DNA from 2 places in the Terrabacter sp. 2YAF2 genome. Region 1 is predicted to be linked to the other one. Evidence: predicted binding sites of a transcription regulator. Region 1 holds the regulator's gene; the other holds the start of a gene.
What was found. The regulator LexA, encoded in region 1, represses DNA repair genes until DNA is damaged. The targets are predictions, from matches to a motif close to TCGAACANNTGTTCGA.

Region 1 (11,098 bases):
AGGATGAAGCACGCCGAGACCTGCTGGGGGCTCTTGGTGCCGACGTTGAACCACACCGGCGAGTTGAACGAGAAGACCTGGTGCAGGAGGGCGTGAGTCAGCTCGTGCTCGAAGATCTCGGCGTCCTCGGGCGAGGCGAAGTAGCCGTTGCTCTTGCCCGCGGCGGCGTACGTCAGCACGACGCGGTCGATGAGCTGCTTGAGCGAGACCTCGCGGGCCGCGGTGCCGACGGCGCCGCGGAAGTACTTGGTGGTCACGATCGTGCTGGCGTTGACCGACCAGAAGTCGGGGAACTCGACGCCGCGCTGCTCGAAGATCGTCTCGCCCGTCTTCCAGTTCTGCTGGACGACGTCGCGCTTCTCCCACGTCACCTCGTCGTACGGGTGCACGCCGGGCGTGGTGTAGATGCGCTCGATCTTGACGCCCTTGGCGCCAGCCTTGGAGCGTGAGCTGCGGTTACCGATCTCCGTCATGTCGTGCGGCCTCCCTGACCGTGTCTGCTGCTGGTGGTGAGTCTTGCGGGGAGCACCGACAGTGGGTGGTGCTCCGGTGGTGCGTGGAGGGTGGTTACCGCGGGGCGTCGAACCGGGCGGGAGCGCTGGGCTCCTCCCCCAGCGCGGCGCGCTCGGCTCGCAGGAGCGCGATGGCCCCTTCGAAGTCCTCGAGGCTCTCCCACGCCTGGTAGACGCTGGCGAACCTGAGGTACGCGACCTCGTCGAGCTCGCGGAGCGGTTCGAGGACGGCCATGCCGACCTCGTGCGCCTCGATCTCGGCGTTTCCCTGCGACCGGATCGCCTCCTCGACCTTCTGGGCGAGAAGGGCCAGGTCGTCCTCGCTGACGGGGCGCCCCTGGCATGCCTTGCGCACGCCGGTGAGGACCTTGGCCCGGCTGAACGGCTCCGAGGCACCCGACCGCTTGATCACGTTGAGGCTCGAGGTCTCGAGCGTGGTGAAGCGGCGGTTGCACTCGGGACACTGCCGACGCCGGCGGATGCAGGCGCCGTCGTCGGTCGTGCGCGAGTCGATGACCCGCGAGTCGGTGTGGCGACAGAACGGACAGTGCACGCCTGGTCACCTTCCCTTCCCGAGATCCAGTCGTTCCAACGAGATGCGGCCGCCCCGCATGCCGAGTGCCGCCCCTCCCCGATGCTGGTCGGTGTTCGTGGGACCGACGTGGGCTGGGGATGGAGCTGGGGACGACTTGGGGATGACCTGTGCGTAACCCCCGATTGCCTGGGGACTACATGTGGACGTCTTACATCTGTGTAACTACTAGATGTAGGGGTAACTGTAGGCATGGTGTGACCCCGATCGCAAGCACACGATGCAGGTCCGGCGCGTCGAGCCGCTGACCTGCACAAATGCCACTCGGGTCCCAGGCGCACCGGGCGTGTCGCAGCACGTGGCGCCCCCGCCACCCCCACATCTTGGGGTGGGCGACATCCGAGCATCCATCATCTTCCGCTTCCCCGACGAGCCCAGACACGCCTGCGTATGCCGTGGGGCCGGCGACCGGGGGTGCACGACATGGCACGTCCGGGTGCTTGCTCGTGGAGCGGCGATGTCAGAGGCTTCGCGGGTGACAAACCGGACACCAGTGCACGACGTCCTCGACCCGGGACAGCAGCGAGAGGAAGCGCTGGCCGTCTACGGCGTCCTCTTCGACGCACCCCAGCGCGAGCTGCAGGCCCTCGTGGACATCGCCGCCCAGGTGTGCGCGGTCCCGCGCGCCGCCATCAACATCATCACCTCGACGCAGCAGCAACAGATCGCCACGACCGGCTTCGCCGCCTCGATCTGCGCCCGCGAGGACTCGATGTGCGCCGCGGTGCTCGACGACACCGACCGGGTCGTCGTCCCGGACGCCAGCCTCGACGACCGCTTCCGCGAGAACCCCTTCGTGACAGGGATCCTGGGCACCGTCCGCTTCTACGCCTCCGCGCCCCTGACGACGCCGGACGGCGTCATCATCGGCCGTCTGTGCGTCTTCGACTCGCAGCCGCGCGAGCTGGTCGAGGCCCAGGAGGAAGCGCTCGTCGCGATCGCCGAGCGCGTCGTCGACGTGCTCGAGCTGCGCCTGCGGACCCGCGAGCTGGAGGACTCCCTCGCTGCCCTGACCCAGACGAGGGACGAGCTGCACCGCTCCAACGAAGCACTGTCGGTCTTCGCCGGCCAGGTGAGCCACGACCTGCGCACCCCGCTCACCGCGATCATGGCCAGCACGGAGATGCTAGGCCAGCAGCCCGCCGTCGCCGGTGACGTCTGGACGGGGCGCCTCGTCGCCACCGCCCATCGTTCCGCAACCCGGATGGCCGGGATGATCGAGCAGATCCTCGCCCATGCCAGGGTCGGGGCCGAGCTGCACCGGGCCGACACGGACCTGGACGTCGTGCTCGCCTCGGTGCTGGAGGACCTCGCACCGACCCTCGAAGCCAGGTCGGCGAGCGTCATGGCGGGCGAGCTGCCGACGCTGCCCGCCGACGGGCAGCAGCTCTACTCGGTGTTGCTCAACCTCGTCTCCAACGCGGTGAAGTACGCCCGCCCCGGCGTGCCGCCCGTCATCGAGGTGTCCGGCGAGCGCAGGGGCGAGAGCTGGCGACTCTCGGTGCGTGACAACGGCATCGGGATCTCGGCCGGCGACCGCGACCTGGTGTTCGGCCTCTTCAACCGGGTCGAGACCTCGGTCGACGGCAGTGGCATCGGTCTGGCCACCGTCAAGCGAATCATCGAGGCGCACGGCGGCACGATCGGGATCAGCTCGGTGGAGGGGCCGGGGACCGACGTGTGGTTCGAGCTCCCGGCGGTGGTGGATGGTCCCGACGAGTCGGATGCGACCTCGGCAGCCTGACGGGGCGGCGAGCCCGCGCGAGGGCGACCATCGCCAGCACGACGGCGACGAACGCCCGTGGGTCCTGAGCAAGGACCTGGACAAGCAGCAACATGTAGGCCCACAGCGCCGACCCGTCGTCGAGGGACCTGCCGAGAGCCTCCGCCCCCGAACGGCCGGCGTCATCGAGCAGGACCGCGGTGGCCTGGACGGCTGCACCGGCCAGGGCCGCCCCGACGGCCCAGCGCAGCCGGCGCAGCCACGGACGGGCTTGTCGCCCTGGCAGGACCGGAGTGCGTGATGGCTCGAAGCCGCTCGCCCCGGACGGCGCGCAGCCTCGGGCCGTCGGACGCAGGCTGGGCTGTGCCAGTGCACGGACGAGCACGCGCCCGAAGGCCACGACACCGAGCAGCGCGGCGGGAGAGAGTGCGTGGAGCGCGCCGTCGCCGGCGGCCGTCCCACCCGCCGTGATCCAGCCGACCACGACGTACGGCAGTGTCTGGAGGAAGGCCAGCGAGAGACACGCGGTGACGACGAGGCGGTCGCGGCGCGCAGCCACGGCCACCCGGTCGACGTCGGGGTCCACGTCGGGGCTCACGTCGGGGCTCACGTCGGCGTCGGCGCTCAAGGGACCAGCCTGGGCCAGCTCAGCGGGTTGGTCCCGAGACTCGGGCCCGTCGTCGTGCAGGCACGCTCGTCAGCGCCCTGGAGGACCCGGAGGTCAGGCCGGCCGGCGGCGATGACCACGAGGTTGCGCTCGCTGTCCGTGCCGGCACGCAGGTAGTCGGAGTGTCCGGCTGAGGTGCGCCCCACGTCGACGAACTCCGACCTGGAGTGCAGCCAGTGGTTGCAGCCGGACCCGGCCTTCTTCAGCGCGAAGGTCGACAGCCGGGTCGCGCCGGCCACCTCGGCGGCCGGTGTGCCGTGCACCATCCACCCGTAGTTGAAGACGTCGTCGCCGACCGCTCCCAGGACGTTGAGGGAACCGGGCTTGAGCGCGCTTCGCGACACGTCGGAGAACGGCAGCCCGGGCGCGCCGAAGACGGCCACGTCGTCCACGGCGCTCGTGCGCAGGGACGCGAAGCCCGCGAGCGTGGCCCCGTAGGAGTGGGCCCACACGGTCTGGTGGGCGGGCCGGTCACGCCCCGCCTCGATGCCGGTCGCGAAGTCGGCGAGGGCTCCGGCATTGTCGCGGGCGAGCTTGGCGTTCAGCACGTTCCGGTCGATGGAGCTGACGATCTCGTGCACCTGCGGGGCGTCGTAGCCCATCCAGGTCACGATGGCGACGTCCTGCCCGGCCGCGACCGACCGGGCTTCGGAGCGCATGCGCACGAAGATGTCGTCGTAGCGGCGCAGGTCCGTGCCGACCATCGTGGACAGGCCACCCACGAAGGTCACGACATGCTCGGCCCGGTCGACGTCCCCGAGCGCCACCACCGCCTTGACGTCGAGCCCCCTCGGGTCGATGAGCAGGAGCAGCCGCTCGCCACCGTCACGACGTGCGAGCACGTCGCGGACCGCCTGGAGTGCGGCGACGTGCTCATCGGCGCGGGTGCGCTCTGCGGCGTTGCCGACCCATCCCGAACGTCGTGCCTCACGGGCCTTGGTCCACGCCACCTCCTCCGCTCGCGCGAGCAGCACGAGGTTGGCTTCGTGGCGTGCCGTGGCAGGCACACCGTCACGCGGCCCCACCCACTCCGGGTGGTCACGGATCGCCCTGCGACGCTCCTCGTCGGTCATCGAGCGCCACCAGGCTGCAGAGGCGAACACCTGGGCGCTGACACCCCCGGCGGCCGAGGCGGTCGGTGGCGGTGCCAGTGACCCGAGCACCGAGGCACCGACACCGGCACCGGCACCGGCTGCCGACGTCGCGCCTCGGGCCGATGACAGCAGTGCGCGAAGCAGCTCGTCGTCGGTCTCGGCAGCCGCCCGGCGCGCCTGGGCCAGGCACGCATGCACCTCGGCACGCAGCAGCTCGTCGAGGCGGGCACGGCGTGCCTCCAGGGCGGGATGACCGAGTGAGGCCCGGACCGGGAGGAAGAGACGCCCGTCGTCATCGATCCACGCGCCCTCGTCGACCGCGCGCCGGTCGGCCCGACGAACCAGGTCGATGGCCGCCTCCAGGCGGCCGGCCGCGTGTCCCACGGCCTGACCAGCCACGGCGATGCTCGCCGCCAGCCGACCCAGCCCGGCAATGACGACGGCGTACCGGTCTGCGGCGGCCGATGATGCGGCACCCGACCATCGTGGGGCGGCTGCTCGACGCCAGAGCACCAGCTCGGCCAGCACCACGACCCGTCGCCGACGGTCCTCGAGGCCCCTGCTGACGGCAACGAGGGACTGCGGACGGCTCGCGCGGATGTCGCGCACCGACAGCGTCAGCGACCCACCGGCAACGGTCACCGGAGGCCGCCGAACGATCCTTCGACGCTCTGCCGCGCTGCACGCTCGACCGCGTCGTAGGTGTCGGCTGCCGCTGCCAGGGATCGCCCCAGCTCCTTCAGCTCCCAGCGCGTCCCGGCCAACCGAGCCGTCCACGCCGCGGCGACGTCACGCAACGCTGCGCCGGTCCGGCTGCCCGGAAGGGCCGCGGCCACCGGCGTCAGCTCGTCCGCGATCCCGAGTCGTTGAACCCGCACCAGGACCTCGTCGATCGTGCTGACGTCGTCGCGCAGTGCGGCCGTGTCCACCTCGTAGCGCATGCCCTGCTCCTCTCCCCAGGACGGCAACGCTAGGCCGCACGCGGCGCGGCGCTCGTGCGTCATCCACAGGCCCCGGGACGACAGCAGAACGCCGCACCCCTGGTCTGGGGTGCGGCGTCCGTGGCGGGAACGACGGGGTCGAAGCGCCGCTACCGCCAGCCGCTGAAGGTGGAGCCAACGCGGCGGATCAGGTGGGATGGTCGAAGCGCAAGCACGGACGCGGCATACGCGATCGACCAGAGCCCGGATGGGCTGGCCGAGGTCAACGTCCCGGGATGACGAGCTGCTGACCGGCGTGGAGCGCCGTGGAGCTGAGTCCGTTGGCGACCTGGAGCTCGACCACCGCGTCCGCCGTCGACACCCCGGGCAGCTCACGGGCGGCGACACCCGACAGCGTCTGGCCCGACTGGACCGTGACGGTGCGCGGCTCGCCGGTGGCCGACGCGAGCTGGCCGGCCAGACCCACACCGAGAAGGGCGACGACCGTCGCGACGAACAGGGTCACGACGAGCCGACCGAACCGCGTCAGGCGCACGGGTGGCCGCGTGAGGCGCGCCGCGCGGGCGGCCCGGGTGGCGTCCCGGCCGGTGGGCACCAGGACGAGACGGGGCCGACCGGTCGGCAGCGACCGCGCAGGCTCCTCGGTGTGCGGCGAACGAACGGCCTCGAGGACGATGGCGCTCATGGTGACCTCCCCTTGCTTCGGATCTGGCGAACACATGTTCGATAGAACGTCTGTACGAGTTCTAGCACGTATGTTCGATGAAGTCGAGACACGCCTCGAACAGGTGTTTGGCAACTGTGTTCGAACCTCGTAGTCTCTGCTCACACCAGAAACCTCACCAGCCACCACTGACACTGGCCCCGCGCCGAGCGTCACACCGCGGTCTGACGAGCTGACGAAAGGGACACCATGGGCGTCACCGAGCTTCCCGATCGCGAGACCGGCGACGGCCTCACCGTCCGCCAGCGACGGGTGCTCGAGGTCATCCGCAACTCCGTCGACCGCCGCGGCTACCCCCCGAGCATGCGCGAGATCGGCGACGCGGTCGGCCTGGCCAGCCCCTCCAGCGTCTCCCACCAGCTCAACGCCCTCGTCGCCAAGGGCTACCTGCGGCGTGACCCCAACCGGCCGCGCGCGCTCGAGGTCGTCTCCCCCGACGCCAAGGCCGAGGAGCTGGGCTACCGCGGGGGCGACGCGACGCCGCAGCGTGCGCGGGGCGACCAGTACGACACCGACACCGACTCGGGCGACGCCCGCCCGGAGGCCTCCTACGTCCCCGTGCTCGGGCAGATCGCCGCCGGCGTGCCGATCACGGCCGAGGAGGTCGTGGAGGACGTCTTCCCGCTCCCCAAGCAGCTCGTCGGCGAGGGCGACCTCTTCCTGCTCAAGGTCAACGGTGACTCGATGGTCGACGCCGCCATCTGCCACGGGGACTGGGTCGTCGTGCGCCAGCAGCAGCACGCCGACAACGGTGACGTCGTGGCGGCCATGCTCGACAACGAGGCGACGGTCAAGACGTTCAAGCGCAAGGACGGCCACGTGTGGCTAATGCCGCACAACCCCGACTTCTCCCCCATCGACGGCGACCACGCCACGATCCTCGGCAAGGTCACGGCCGTCCTGCGTCGCATCTGAGCCCGCGGTCCGATGACACCGTCACGCACTCGGGACGTCGTCCTCACCTACCGGTACCTGCGCGGGGCGATGATCGCCCTGCTGCTCATGCTGCTGCTCTCGGTCGGCTACCAGTGGTGGTGGGAGACGGACCACTCGTGCTGGCTCGGGTCGATCAGCGCCTACTACTACACGCCCGCGCGCTCGGTCTTCGTCGGCTCGTTGTGCGCCCTCGGCGTCAGCCTCATCGCCTACAAGGGTCACTCCCCCGAGGAGGACGTGCTCCTGAACTTCTCGGGCCTCATGGCCTTCGTCGTGGCCATGGTGCCGACCGTGCCCGACGCACGGTGCGGACCGAACGCCTACACCCAGACCCCGGTGGAGATCGCTGCCGCCGTGCGCAACAACATCTGGTCGCTCGTCGTCGTGGCGGTCAGCGCCGCGGTCGTCGCCGCCTGGCTGAAGCGCGGCGCCACGACCCGCGATCCCAGTGAGCTCCCCACCGCGCGCTCGGTCGTCATCACCGTCGTCTGCGGTGCGGTCCTGCTCGGCGAGCTCACGCTCTTCCTTCTGCTGCGCGACCGGTTCATCGCGTTGAGCCACGGCATCGCCGCAGGCACCATGGTGGCGGCAGTCATCGCTGTCATGGTGCTCAGCGCGCTGCGCGCGGAGGAGCGCCACCAGTCCGTCGCCTCCCACCAGGGTGCCACCTACAAGCGGATCTACATCGCGATCGCGGTCGCCCTGGCCGTCGCCCTCGTGGTGACGGTGCTGACGGCCCTGACCTGGAGTGGACTCGACCACCTCGTCCTCATCTCCGAGGCCATCATCATCGTGCTCTTCTGCACCTACTGGGGTGTGCAGACCAAGGAGCTGTGGGACCTGCGCGACGGCACAGAAGCGCGACCGGTGAGGTCCGTAGCCGAGTAGCCTTCTGGTCGTGGGCGATTCGTCGCCATCCGATGCCGACGATGCTCAGGCGTTCGGAAGCTCAGAAGGTCAGGGAGCAGCGGAGGTCCTCCAGGGTCGGGCCGAGCGGGGCGTGCAGCCGCAGCGTCGCCTGCGCGTCGCCCCGCGTGGCCGAGCGCGTGACGATCGCGACCGGCACGCCGCGCTGGTGCGCGCGACGCACGAAGCGGTACCCGCTCATCACGGACAGCGACGACCCGAGCACGAGCACCGCGCCGGCGCCCTCGACGATCGAGAAGCACTGCTCGACAAGGGCTTTGGGCACCGACTCACCGAAGAAGACGACGTCGGGCTTGACGGTGTCGTTGCCGCAGACCAGGCAGCGCGGCGCGTGGAACGAGTCGACGAGCGCGTCGGCGAGCACGATGTCACCGTCGGGCCGCACCTGCTCCCCCCACTGCGAACCCACCGTGCGTGCAGCCTCGGCGAAGCGCTCCATGAAGCCGGGGTTCGCCTCGGTCATCCTCTGGTGCAGGCCGATTCGCGAGGTGTACTCACCGCAGGTGAGACAGACGGCACGGTCGAGGGAGCCGTGCAGCTCGATGACGTCGGTCGCTCCCGACGCCTGGTGCAGGCCATCGACGTTCTGCGTGATGATCGGCCCGACGTACCCGGCCGCCTGCAGGTCGGTGACGACGCGGTGGCCCTCGTTGGGCTCGGCCGCGTTGAAGCGCTGCCAGCCGATGTAGCTGCGGGCCCAGTAGCGTCGTCGCGCCTCGGGCGATCCCGCGAACTCGCCGTACGTCATCGGCTCGACGCGGCGGGTCCCGTCCGGTCCCCGGTAGTCGGGGATGCCGGACTCCGTCGAGAGGCCGGCACCGCTGAGCACGACCACCCCACCACCACTGACCAGGTCCACGAGGTCGTCGAACGTGCCGAGGTCGTGCGTCTCGAGCGGCAACGTGCGCGAGGTCGAGAGCCGCGTCGTCGCCGCGGTGAGCGTCGGTTGCGGAGGTATGCCGTTCAGCTGATGCACCCGGTCAGCCTACGTCGGCTGCCGCCGCCTCCCGGTCCCATGTCGAGGGTGTGACAGCACGTCGGCGAAGCTCCGCCTTGCGCACCTTGGCCGTGGGAGTTCGCGGCAGCTCGTCGACGAGCTCGACGTAGCGCGGACGCGCGAAGCGCGGCAGGACGGAGTCGACGCGCTGGACGAGCTCCGCGCAGTCGAGGCTCACGCCCGGGGCGGGGACGACGGCCAGCATCACCTCGTCCTCGGTGCCGGCAGGGACCGACGGCACGGCGTAGGCGGCCACCTCGGCGACGCCCTCGAGTGCCGCGACCGCGCTCTCGACCTCGAAGGACGAGATGTTCTCGCCGCGGCGACGGATGCAGTCCTTGGTCCGGTCGACGAAGGTCACCCAGCCCTCGGCGTCCATGACCCCGGAGTCTCCGGTGTGGAACCAGAAGCTGCGCCACGCCGCGACCGTCGCCTCGGGCAGCCCGTGGTAGCCGGCCATGAAGCCGAACGGCACCCGCGGGCGGACCATGATCTCCCCGACGGTTCCTCTCGGTACCGGCGCGTCGGTTTCCGGGTCGCGCACCTCCACCTCGAACCAGCGGTCGAGGACGAGACCGGCCGTGCCGGGCCGCGACTGCCCCAACCGGCCGTAGAGCGGGATGTTGACCTCCGTCATGCCGTATGCCGTCACGACCTCGGGCACGCCGAAACGCTCCCGCCACGCGGCTTCGTGCGCGGGAGGGTTCGGCACGGGACACACGACGCGGAGGCCAAGCTCCCGGTCGTCGGCGCGGGGCGGCTGGGCGATGACGAACTCGGACATCGAGCCGAGGAGGTTGGACACCGTGCAGCGGTGCACGCGCACGTCCCGGCTCCAGGAGCTCGCGCTGAACCGGGGGCGCAGGACCGCGCTGGCCCCGGCCAGGATCGTCGCCCCGAGCTGCATGAAGAGCCCGTTGGCGTGGAAGAGCGGCATCGTGACGTAGTAGCGGTCCTCGCCCGCCAGGCCCAGCCCCTCGATGCTGCCCACACCGAAGAGGACGCAGTGGGCGTGCGGCATGACGACGCCCTTCGACGGGCCGGTGGTGCCCGAGGTGTACATGACGCAGGCGGTGTCGGCAGCCCGCGGCAGCGGCCCGTCCCATTCCGGCGCCGACTGCCATCCGGTGAGGTCGATGACCTCCAGGCCTGCGGCGGACCCGAGCGCGTCGCGGACGGCACGGGTTCCGGCGGCGTCAGCGACGACGAACCGGGCGCCGCAGTCGTCCAGCTGATGGGCGAGGAACGCACCCTCGAGGGCGGTGTTGACAGGCACGATGACGGCACCGAGCCGGCCGAGGCCCAGCCACACCCGGACGAAGTCGAGGCCGCTGGGGAGCAGCACCGCCACCGGGTCTCCGCGGCCCACCCCGACGGACGCGAGTCGGGACGCCACCCGACGCGCGTCACGTGCGGCGGCGGCATACGACAGCGAGCCCTGCCCGATGACGTGGACCAGCTCGCGACCACCCAGCTCGTCGGCTCGCTGCTCGAGCACGAGCGGGAGCGCCCAGCGAGTCACGTCATCGTCGAACATGACTGCCAGACAACCACTCCCACGCGGGGATCCCCGTGTGGCGGGACGATACTGGCGGAGCGGCGAAGTGGCCGCCCGACCCACGGCAGGTCTCGGCACGCGAGCTAGCGTGAGCCGCATGAGCCTGCGCGACGCCTTCGGCACCGATGTCCTCGTCACCGGTTGGGGCCACACCCGGTTCGGCCGCCTCGACGACGAGTCCCTGGAGAGCCTCGTCGTCAGCGCGGCCAGCGAGGCCCTGGAGTGCGCAGGGGTCGAGCCGGGGCAGGTCGACGAGGTCGTGCTCGGCACCTTCAACTCGGGGATGTGGCCGCTCGGCTTCGCGTCGTCACTCGCCCTCCAGGTCAGCGACGACCTCGCGAACGTGCCCGCGACGCGCGTCGAGAATGCCTGCGCGTCGGGCTCGGCGGCCGTGCAGCAGGGCGTCAAGTCGATCCTCGCGGGGACG
Region 2 (11,098 bases), on a different contig from region 1:
CGTCTACCTCGTCGGCCAGGTCGTCGGAGCGCTGACGTTCGGTCGGCTCACCGACCGGCTCGGGCGCCGCAAGCTCTTCATCATCACGTTGGTCATCTACCTGGTGGGCTCGGGCCTGGCCGGTCTGTCCCCGAACATGTGGTTCCTCTGGGTGTGCCGGTTCGTCGCCGGCATGGGTATCGGCGGCGAGTACACCGCGATCAACTCGGCCATCGACGAGCTCATCCCGGCGCACTTCCGTGGCCGCGTCGACATCGCGATCAACGGCACCTACTGGTTGGGCGCGTTCTTCGGCGCCCTCGCCAACCTCTACCTGCTCAACCCCGACAACGTCGCCGAGAACATCGGCTGGCGTCTGGCCTTCTTCATCGGCCCGCTGCTCGGTCTGTCGATCATCTGGCTGCGCCGGCACATCCCGGAGAGCCCGCGCTGGCTGCTCACCCACGGGCGCGGCGACGAGGCGGAGCGCACCGTCGACGAGATCGAGGAGCGCGTGCGCCGCGAGGGCGGCGAGATCCCGGAGGTCGACGAGAGCAAGGCGATCCTCGTCAAGGCCGAGGACCGGATGGGCGCCAAGGTGCTGTGGGACGTCTTCGTGCACCGGTACGGTCGCCGCACGGTGCTCGGCCTCACGATGATGGTGACGCAGTCGTTCCTCTACAACGCGATCTTCTTCACCTACGCGCTCGTCCTGACGAACTTCTACGGCATCAGCAAGGCCAACACCTCGCTCTACTTCCTGCCGTTTGCGCTCGGCAACCTGCTCGGGCCGCTGCTGCTGGGCCACTTCTTCGACACGATCGGTCGTCGCAAGATGATCTTCGGCACGTACACGATCGCCGGGGTCGTGCTGCTCGCGTCGGCCTGGGCGTTCCACGCCGAGATCCTCAACGCGACGACGCACACCATTTTCTGGTGCGTGGCGTTCTTCTTCGCCTCGGCCGGCGCGTCCGCGGCGTACCTCACGGTGAGCGAGATCTTCCCGCTCGAGGTACGCGGCCAGGCGATCAGCTACTTCTTCGTCGTCGCCCAGTGCGCGGGGGCGATCGCGCCCGTGCTCTACGGCGCCCTCATCGGGGACGGCAAGGACCGGGTGCCGCTGACCTGGGGCTACGTCGCCGGGGCCGTCATCATGATCTTCGGCGGCATCGTGGCCCTGGTGATCGGCATCGACGCTGAACGCAAGTCGCTCGAGGACGTCGCGGACCCGCTGAGCAAGGTCTCGGAGGAGTCGGGGGCGGTGGCGTGAACGTCGCGGACCTCGGCCGGGCCCACACCATCGTCGTCGGGGTGAGTCCCACCAGCGGCTCCCCCGGCGCCCTGCGCTGGGCGGTCGAAGAGGCGTCCCTGCGCGGTGGGCGCGTGGTGGCGGTGCGTGCCTGGCGGCCGCACGCCCCCGAGACCGCCACCGGCGGTCGGGTGCCGTCCGTCGTCTCGGACGACAGCGCTCGGGGCGTCGAGGAGTCGAGGCTCGCCGAGGACGTCGCGCACGTGCTCGGCCACGACCACCTCGTCCAGACGCGCGTCGTCGCGGGAAAGCGGCGCGCGGTCCTTGCCGAAGAGAGCCGTTCGGCCGATCTCATCGTCATCGATGCCGGCCGGTCCACCGAGGTCGGGGCGCGCTGGCTCGGCAGCCGGCTCGCGCGGGCCTCGCACTGTCCCGTCGTCGTCGTGCCGCCTGCGCTGGGGGGCCGAAGCTCGAGCGCATTCGGCGCAGCCGCCAGTCGGTTGGGTCATTCGGTCGAGCGCGCCGCGGGAACCGCAGGAAGACCGGGCTTCCAGCACCCGCCGTCGCCCTGACGCTCCGCTCCGCGCACCGCGGTCGTATGCCGTGTGGCCCGGTCTCGGGACCCGAATCCCCTGCGAGCTGCCGCGGATTCGGCCCGAGACCCGACCGGGCGTGGATCACGGGTGTGAGTCATCGGGCGCGGGTCAGTGGACGAGCATGACCGGGCAGGTCGCGTCGTGGACGATCCGGTACGGCGCGGTCCCGACCAGGACAGCGCCGACCCAGCCCCGGTGGGGAGCCCCGATGACGAGCAGCCCGCAGTCGCGGCTCGTCCCGGTGAGCGCGTCGACCGGGTCGCCGTACAGCGTCTGTGTCGCAACGGCCAGGTCCGGGTGCGTCAGGCCCAAGGCGGCGACGGCATACGGACTCGTCGGGGGCTCGGCGCCGTCCGAGGGACCGGCTGCGTCCGGCGGCAGGACGGTCACGAGGCGTAGCCGCGCGGAGCAACCAGCAGCGATCCTCGCTGCGGCAGAGACGATCCGCTCCATCCGGTTCGCGTGGGCCTCGCCCGTGCCCTGGGTCAGGGCGCAGACGACTTCGCACTCCGGCCCCGGCACCGGGACGTCGCGGCGAGTCCCGGGAGCCGAGTGCCCGAGGTCGTGGAGCACGACCACCGGGGAGTAGGCGCGGGCGGCCACCCCGGACGAGACCGAGCCGATGAGAGCGCTTCGGGCCCGGCCCCGTCCCCGGGTGCCGAGGACGACGAGGTCCGCTGTCATCGACGCGTCGACCAGCTCGCCCACCGGACCACCGAAGGCGTGTACCGCGCGGACCTGCGATCGAGCCAGTGGTCGACCGGGCCACGTCGACGGACCGCCGACCATCGTCTCCGCCACCATCTCGAGCGACGGGCTCAACGGTCGCGGCGCGGAGCCTCGACGTCTGCGCACGACGTCCAGGTCGACGGCGTGAACGATCTTGAGGCCGTCACCGAGGGCGTGGGAGACGGCTGCGGCCCAGACGAGGGCTCGCTGGGAGGCGGCCGAACCGTCGTAGCCCACGACCATCTGACCACCGGCGGAGCTCGGAGTGTGCATCGCAAACCTTGTGGGGCCAGTCGAATCGGGCCCAGCTCGAGATCAGTGGATGACCATGACCGGGCACGGAGCGTCGTGCACCACACGATGGCTGACCGACCCGAGGAGCATCCCCGTGAAGCCGCCGTGCCCGCGCGAGCCCATCACGACGAGGCCGGCCCTGACGTCGACCGCGTAGGCAGCGATTGCCACGCCGGCCCCGCCGCCGAGGACGTTCGTGTGCACGTCGAGACCGGGGTGTGCGCGCCGTGCGTCGTCGGCGACGTTTCGCAGCGTCTGACCGACGTGACGGTGCATCTCGTCGATCATCTCCTCACGTCCCACAATCGTGTCGGACTCCGGCCACGCCTCCAGACCACCGACGTTGTCGACCGCCACCACGTGCAGCGGCGCCTGCGCGGCGGCAGCGACCTGGATGGCGGTCTCCAGCGCCTTCTGGGAGCTCTTCGAGTCGTCGAAGGCCATGACGATCGGATGCGAAGGACCCGCGTGGACGACCGTGTCGCCACGGACGACGACCGCGGGGCATCGGGCGTGGGCGGTCACGGCATACGAGGTCGAGCCGAGCAGGCCACCGGAGATGGCGCCGTGCCCGCGGGAGCCGGTCACGACGAGATCAGCCTGGGACGACGCGCCGACGAGCTCCGCGGCTGCGCTCCCGATGACGCTGAGCGGGCGGACGTCGTCGCGGTCCAACGTCTTCGCAGCGATGTCGACGGCCTCGGCCAGGACGCCGCGCGCCATCTCGTCGTACGCGTGCGCCTGCACTCCCGGGTCGTAGGCGCGGAAGGTCGGGGTCATGTTCAGGCCGACGCAGTGGAGCAGGGTGAGCGGGCGTTCGTCGCGCTTCGCGGTCTCGATGGCCCAGTCGAGGGCCAGCCGCGACCCCGGGGACCCGTCGTAGCCCACGACGATCCCGTGGCTCGTGGTCTCGTTCGCCCCGCTGACTGCGGCGTTCATCGCTCTCCCCTTCCCGTGCGGTCGGGGCCGCATGTACCGGGCCCCTTCCATCGTCCCGCGCCAGGGCGCATTCGGGGGCGACTTGTGACAGCCCAGACAGCCTGCCCGGACAGCCCGTTCGGAGAGGCCGATGGCGGGGCCGGGTCCGGCCCCGCCATCGGTCTGATGTCAGGTGGGGTGTCAGGTGGGGTGTCAGGTCGAACGTCGGGCAGGCGTCACTTGCCGATGAGCACGCTCACTGACGTGTTGTCGGTGCACTCGGGGATCTCGCGGATGGCCCATCGGCCGCGGAGCCCGTTGCCGGCGAAGTTGGACTCGGCGTCGCGGTGCTCGACCTCACCCTCCGAGGCCGTCCACCCGCGGGTCGAGTAGGCGCGCTGCATGTCGGCGAGCGTCTGCGTGAACGGCTTGGAGGAGACGGCGGTGACGACGGTCCGCCCAGCGCTCCGGGCCTCGACACCGGTCACGACGTACCCGTCAGGCACCGTGGCCTGCACCGGGAAGGAGGCCGGCAGGTCCACCGGCTTCGCATCCTTGGCGCACACCACAGCCGCCGACGTCGCGCTCGAGCCGGGCGCCGCCATCGCAGCCTCCATCTCGTCCGTGCCGCACCCGCCGAGAGCGACACAGGCCCCGAGCGCGGTCACGGCGAGGAGAGCCGCACGTGGTGCGGCTCCCCGGCTCGGGCCGCTCACCGGACCACCTGCGTCTGCCGACGGTTGTCGGACTCGTTCGACTCGCGGATGCGTCCGTCCGGGTCGGCGACGACGACCACCGTGTGAGTGCCCTTGCCGAGCCGCACCCCCGGGAAGGCGACAGCCGTCGACCCGCCGGCCGCGACGTCGACCGGCGCAGCCGTGGCGACGTTGACGCCGTCGACGAGGAGTCGGGTCGTGACCCCTCGCGCCGACGCCTTGCCGGTGTTCGCCACCGTCGTCGACGTGGCGTACAGCCCGCCCGACCGGGTGACAGACACCGTCGTCGGGGTCAGGTTGGGCAGGGCGTCGTAGGCGGCATACAGCGTGTTGCCCGACTGCTGACGGGCGATGGTGGCGTACGCGTCGAAGTTCTGGGCACCGCCGGGCTGGGTGCAGGCGCCGGTGCAGCCGTCGGCGTAGCCGACCTCGACCCGACCGGTCCGGTCGACGGTGGCGTCCATGAAGTCGAGCAGGTTGCGGTCGTTGCCGCACGTCGTGCCGCCCGTGCAGATGGAGCCGCGCTGGACCGGGTCGCTCGGCGTCGTGTCGACCGTGGCCCAACTCTTGCCACCGTCGTAGGTCGTCGAGACGTAGAGGTGCCAGACGCCCTTGAAGTTCGTCGCGTCCTGGTAGTTGCCGGGCGTCGTCGTCCCGATGAAGGCGAACGAGGCGCGGTCGTCGTCACCGGCCACGACGACCGGGAACACGGTGTTGTGCACGCCGAGGCTCGCACCGACGTTCTGGTCGTCCGTCCACGTCTTGCCCTTGTCGCGGCTCACGGCGACGCGGGGCGTGCCGTCCGCGGCCTGGTAGCCCATGTAGACGGTGCCCTTGGCGCCGACGCCGACGCTCGGGTCGGAGTCACCCGCCGTGCTGGCCGGGTCCTTGCGGACGGACCAGGTCGTGCCACCGTCCTCCGAGACGGCGACGGCCTGCTTGCCGCCGCACGACTTGTTGGGGACGTAGACGGTGCCGTCGTTCGGGGCGACCTTGACGTGCCCGTGCAGCCCACCGCAGTCGAGGAGGGAGTACATCGGGATGGCTGGTCCGAAGGTCACGCCGCCGTCGTGGCTCGATGCGCAGTTGGCGTCGGCGATGTCCTGGCTGCAGTAGTAGACGGCGTTCGGGTAGGTCGACGTGGGAAGAGCGCCGACGCCGTTGGGCGAGTAGCGGCCGCCGCCGACCGTCTGGTGGTCGACGCCGGAGTTGAGGCCGCCGCCCTGGCTGGGTGACCACGTCTTGCCCTCGTCGTCCGAGTAGCACATGAGTGAGATCTTGCCCGCGAGCTGGCTCTCGAAGACGCGACCGGTCTTGGCATCGGTGAACCCGATGGGGTCCAGTGACGTCGAGCCGCCCGTGGCGCAGCCGTTGGCGGGCTTGGCCGAGACGTCGGACCACGTGACCTTCGACGGGGTGACGCTGTCGTCCCACGTGGCCTTGTACGTGTCGTAGAGAGCCTGGTAGAAGGTCGACCCCGTCGAGTGGCTGCTGCCGATCGACGGCTCACCCGCGTCGTGGGCGCGGGCGAACGACGACGGTGCGCCGTACTGGCTGAACGTGGGCGGCGTCGCGGTGCTCGGAGCGGGGTTCGCGGGCACGTCCGTGAGGGTGGCGGTCCCGGTGATGGACTCCCCGAGTGGGGCGTAGGGCACGACCCGCACGGTGAAGTCACCGCTCGTCGGGGCGGTGACGATGACCTCGGGGTCCGAGCTCGAGGCGGACGACGCGACGACCGCGCCGGTCGGGTCCAGGAGGTAGACGTCGAAGTCGGCCGCCGCGTTCTGCCAGCCGACCTTGATCGTCAGCTGATGCGTGTCGCCGTAGCCGGCCGGGGTCGCGACGTGCAGCGCGAAGTCGTCGCACAGGTCGGGGCCGCACGTGACGCCCCCCGTCGCCCCCGTGACGTTGGGGGCCACGAAGGGACCCGCGCCCCATTGGACGGAGGTACTCGTGTCGGACACCGTCCCCGAGGTCGGCGTCGCAGCGAGGGCGGGAGCTGCCACTCCGACAGCCGCCACCAGGGCGGTCGCGGTGAGGAGCGGGAGAGCTCGTGAACGGGTTCTTCTCAACAAGGTCGGCAGCATGTGCGCAACTCCTGGATCCGGTACAGCAGGACACCCCGAGACATCGGGTCGAATGACCGTCGAGCGACGACAGGCGTCCTCGCTCGACGGCTCAACGAGTCGGGTCCGGGGTGGGCTACGGACCGGAAGGTCAAGAGTCGGTCAGGAGAGGCTGGGAGTCGGCTGGATGGTGCCTGAGCCCGTGGCGCCAAGTCCGCCGCAAGCCGGCCCGCGCGGGCGAGCAACCGCCTAGCGTCGAACCATGGAGACGCGGTCTCGGAGCCCTGGACGGGTTCGGGCCGGCGGTGTCGAGCGGGCCACTCCGAACGATCTCACCACCCTGGCCAGCGACCGAGGGGCCGTGCCGATGAACATCGCCGCGGTCCTCGTCGTCGACGGTGGGTCGCTCCTGGACAAGGCTGAGGTGGCCCGAGCGATCGACGTCGGCGCGGCAGCGGTGCCACGGCTGAGAGAGCGCCTGCGTCCTGCGCCGTTCCTCTGCGGCCGGCCGTACTGGGTCCGCGATGACGACTATCGCGTCGACCGGCACCTGGGCTTCAGCCGGGTCGACACCGATGACGCGCTCTGGCAGCTGGCGGGAGACCTGGTGTGCCGCAGGCTCCCCCGCGACCGTCCGCTCTGGGGCGCTCACTGGGTCACCGGCCTGGCGGCTGACCGGGCAGCCCTCGTCCTGGTGGCTCACCACGTCCTCGCCGACGGGATCGGCGGCCTCGCGGCGCTGGCCGCGATCACGGACGCCACGAGTGGGCTGACCCGTCCAAACCCGCTGCCGACCAGCACCGCCCACACGCGACGCGCCCTGGCCGCCGAGGCCTGGGGCTCGCACCTGGCCGCCGTGACTTCCGTGCCGTCCCTGGTCGCGCGCGCCCGCTCGGCCCGGGCCGGGATGCGCGACCTGGGCCTACGCGGCACCCGCCCCCGCCTCTGCGCGAGGACGTCCCTCAACCGCCCCACCGGACCGCATCGGCGGCTCTCCCTGGTCGAGGTGCCCGTGACCACTGTGGTCCGCGCCGCCCACCGGCGCGGCGTCACCGTCAACGACATCGTCCTGACGGCCGTTTCCGAGGCGATGGGCGCCACCCTCGCCGAGCGCGACGAACACGTCGACTCGCTGGTCCTGTCGGTGCCCTACTCGGCGCGCTCGTCGGCGCAGGCCACTCGGCTCGGCAACGAGAGCGGAGTCGTCCCGTTCCGCATCCCGCTCGACGTGGACGTGCAGACCCGGCTCGACACGGTTGCACGCCTGTCGCGCGATCAGCGCTCGCGTCCGCGCGCAGCCTCGGCCGCTCCGCTCGGTGTCGCCTTCCGGGGCCTCGCCAGGCTCGGCGCCCTCCAGTGGTTCGTGAACCACCAGAGACTCGTCAACTCGTTCGTCACGAACGTCCGCGGCCCTGCGACGCCGTGGCGCTTCTGCGGGTGCACCGTCAGCCGGCTGGTCCCGGTCGCCGTGACCCCCGGAAACGTCGCCGTCACCTTCGACGTCCTTTCGTATGCCGGGACGCTGGGCATCACCGTCGTCACCGATCCCGAGGTGGTGCCCGACGACACACCGCTCATCGCACACCTTCGGGAAGGGCTGGCCTCACTCGTCGAGTGAGCCGTCCGGCGGTCAGCCGGCGGACTGCTCCACAGCAGTGGCCGCGGCGAGGATCGCGGCGGCGGCGACGTCGATGTCGGACTCGGTGGTCGTGGCGTTCGACACCGAGATGCGGATCAGCCGGCGGCCGTGCCAGGTCGTGCCTCCGACCCAGCACGTGCCGTCGCGCTGGACGGCGTCGATCACCCCATCGATGCGTGCCGGGTCCCCGATGCTGACGAGGACCTGGTTGAGGACGACGTCGTTGTGGATCGTCGCGCCACCGGACTCGAGCCGACGGGCCATCCGACGGGCAAGGTCACAGCAACGGTCCACGAGCTCGGTAAGGCCGTCCGAACCGAGCTCACGCAGCGCGGCCCACACCGCGAATCCCCTTGCCCTCCTGGATGACTCGGGCGTGAGGTCGCCCAGAACAGGGTCGGAGACGGAGCCGGACCCGGTGAGGTACGCCGCGGCATACGACATCGTTGCGGCATGCAGCGACGCGTCCGCGCAGAACGCGAGGCCGCAGTCGTAGGGGACGTTGAGCCACTTGTGGGCGTCCGTGCCCCAGGAGTCGGCGAGCTCGATGCCGGCGACGAGATGGGCGGTCCGAGGGCTCGCCGCCGCCCACAGTCCGAAGGCGCCGTCGACATGGACCCACGCTCCGTGCTCGTGGGCCAGCGTCGTGGCCGTCCGGAGGTCGTCACAGGCGCCGGTGTTCACGTTGCCCGCCTGGAGACAGACGATGACGGGCCCGGAGAGGGAGTCGAGAGCTGTACGGAGCCGGTCCACGTCGATGGCGCCCTGCGCGGTGGCTGCGACGGGTTCGATGCTGCGCGTGCCGAAGCCGAGCAGCCGGGCTGCGCGGTCGATCGTCGCATGCCGATCCTCGCTCGCGACGATCGCGACTCGTGGTGCCCCGAAGAGACCGTCGCGCGCGACGTCCCATCCGACGTTAGCGAGCACGCGCTGACGTCCGACCGCGAGGCCGACCGTGTTGGCAGCCTGGGCGCCCGTGACGAAGCCGACGGATGCCGACCCGGGTAGCCCCAGCAGCTGCTTCGTCCACGTTGCTGCGGCTCGCTCCGCGGCCGCGGCAGCCGGTGACAGGACCTCGTTGTACGCACACTGGTCCCAGCCGGCGGCGAGCATGTCGGCCGCGGTCGCAGCGGGCGATGCGCCTCCGATGACGAAGCCGAAGAACCGCGGCCCGACGGTGCCGACGAGACCAGGACTCGCCGCAGCGATGAGGGCGCCGACGACGCGATCGGGGTGGGTCGGCCCAGTCGGTAGCGGGCCGCCGAAGGCCGCATCGAGCGATCCCTGATCGGGCGAAGGGTGCACCGGCCGGTCTGCCACCGCGGCTCGGTGGCGGGCGGCCTCGGCGGCAGCGCGAGTGAAGAGCTGGTGCAGGTCAACGTCCATCTCCCGCACGCTCCTCCGCAGCTCCGGGCAGACGCAAGAGGCGGGCGCGCCTTGAGGCTGGGAGGGTCGTCCCGTTCGCCGCCCAGACCGGGCCGCGAATCTACCTGGGAACGCTTGACCATTTAGTCGAACATGTGTTCTACAATGGATTATGGACGGGACAGGGGAAGTGGCGGGCATGGCGTCGCTCGGCGCCGCCCACACGGGCGAGGCAGTCGTCGATCTCGACCGTCTCGCCGGCCTGTTCCGGATCCGCGCAGAGAGTCGCACCCCGGTTCGGCAGCGCGACCTCCCGCTGCTCGAGCGCACCCTGCGCAAGCAGGTGGCCGAGTCCCTGCTCACCCACGTGATGCCGGCGCTCGTGAGCGAGCTGCTCGAGGCCGTCGCCGACGACCTGACATCCGTTGCCCCGGACGAGGCTCGATCAGAGCTCGAGGCCGAGGCTGATGCCGAGCTGCGAGTCGTCGAGTCGGTCGAGCGGTGCAAGGCGGTCCTGGACGCCGTCGGCCTGGAGGCCCTGGCTCGCCTGCGCTCGACCATCGAGTCGAGCGAGCTGGCGCGCTTCGCCGATCTCGGTCGGACGAAACCGCCCGGATGGATCGACGCCGACGAGCTGACGGCCATGGAGGTCTGCACGGCGACCGGGCTCGGCACGCATGACGTGCGCGCGCGCCTGGCCCTCGCCACCGCGGGCACGCCGGGTGCCGCATCGTTGCGGAGTCGTCTTCAGCGAGGTGCGGTGACTCTCCACCGCGCCTGCACGATCCAGTCCGAGATCGCCGCGTTGCCCGTCGAGTGCGGCCCTGACGTCGTCGACGCCGTCCTTCGGCCCAAGGACGGTGCGCCGCCCTCCCCCACTCTCTTCCGTCAGCGACTGACCCGCGCATGCCTGGCTGCCGACCGCGAGGCTGCCGACCGCCGACGCAGGGCGCGGCGCCGGCGTGGTGCTCACGCGCAGATCGACCGCGACGGCTTCGGGGTGCTCAACCTCGTCAACGACGCGGACAAGGTCATCGCCGCGATGGAGCGCGTCGACGCCATTGCCCGCGCCGCCCGACAGGCAGGTGATCCCCGCGACCTCGACTCGCTCCGCGCCGACGTCATCACCGACATCCTCATGTTCGGCTGGCCCGAGAGCGCCGCCGTCCCCGGTGCGGCTCCGGGTTCGCCGGCCGGGCCCGACCACGCGTCCCAACGCGTCAGTGAGTGGTTCACCCGTCTGGGGCGGCGGCCGGCGGCCGCCATCACGCTCGTCATCCCGTGGACGACGGCCGTCGGCCTCACCGGTGCGCCTTGCGAGGTCGTCGGCCACGGATGGGTCACAGCCGACCATGCCCGTCAGATCATGCTCAACGACGACTCGACGTGGCGCCGCCTCCGCGTCGACGCCGAGACTGGAGCCGCCCTGCACCTCCAGACGCGCGCCTACCGGCCGACTGCGGCGATGCGGGCGCACGTCGAGGCGGTCGACGGCACCTGCCGCGCGCCAGGCTGCACGGTCCCAGCCGCTCGGTGCGACCTCGACC

Region 2: a site for LexA is predicted at 9,699-9,714, ahead of AB4030_RS20720 (HNH endonuclease signature motif containing protein). Genes of this name have one in related genera too.

Annotation. Positions count from the first base shown of each region.
Region 1 covers NZ_JBFRFG010000016.1:6,374-17,471, forward strand. The annotation lists gene AB4030_RS16320 (vitamin B12-dependent ribonucleotide reductase) at 1-473, opposite strand, end outside; gene nrdR (transcriptional regulator NrdR) at 568-1,065, opposite strand; gene AB4030_RS16330 (sensor histidine kinase) at 1,580-2,848, shown strand; gene AB4030_RS16335 (hypothetical protein) at 2,754-3,455, opposite strand; gene AB4030_RS16340 (alpha/beta hydrolase) at 3,452-5,230, opposite strand; gene AB4030_RS16345 (hypothetical protein) at 5,227-5,529, opposite strand; gene AB4030_RS16350 (LysM peptidoglycan-binding domain-containing protein) at 5,792-6,214, opposite strand; gene lexA (transcriptional repressor LexA) at 6,443-7,168, shown strand; gene AB4030_RS16360 (hypothetical protein) at 7,181-8,077, shown strand; gene AB4030_RS16365 (Sir2 family NAD-dependent protein deacetylase) at 8,139-9,092, opposite strand; gene AB4030_RS16370 (AMP-binding protein) at 9,097-10,650, opposite strand; gene AB4030_RS16375 (acetyl-CoA acetyltransferase) at 10,769-11,098, shown strand, end outside.
Region 2 covers NZ_JBFRFG010000028.1:7,178-18,275, forward strand. The annotation lists gene AB4030_RS20680 (MFS transporter) at 1-1,249, shown strand, start outside; gene AB4030_RS20685 (universal stress protein) at 1,246-1,800, shown strand; gene AB4030_RS20690 (universal stress protein) at 1,933-2,826, opposite strand; gene AB4030_RS20695 (universal stress protein) at 2,869-3,786, opposite strand; gene AB4030_RS20700 (hypothetical protein) at 4,002-4,481, opposite strand; gene AB4030_RS20705 (CARDB domain-containing protein) at 4,478-6,400, opposite strand; gene AB4030_RS20710 (wax ester/triacylglycerol synthase domain-containing protein) at 6,810-8,165, shown strand; gene AB4030_RS20715 (pyridoxal phosphate-dependent decarboxylase family protein) at 8,178-9,572, opposite strand; gene AB4030_RS20720 (HNH endonuclease signature motif containing protein) at 9,751-11,098, shown strand, end outside.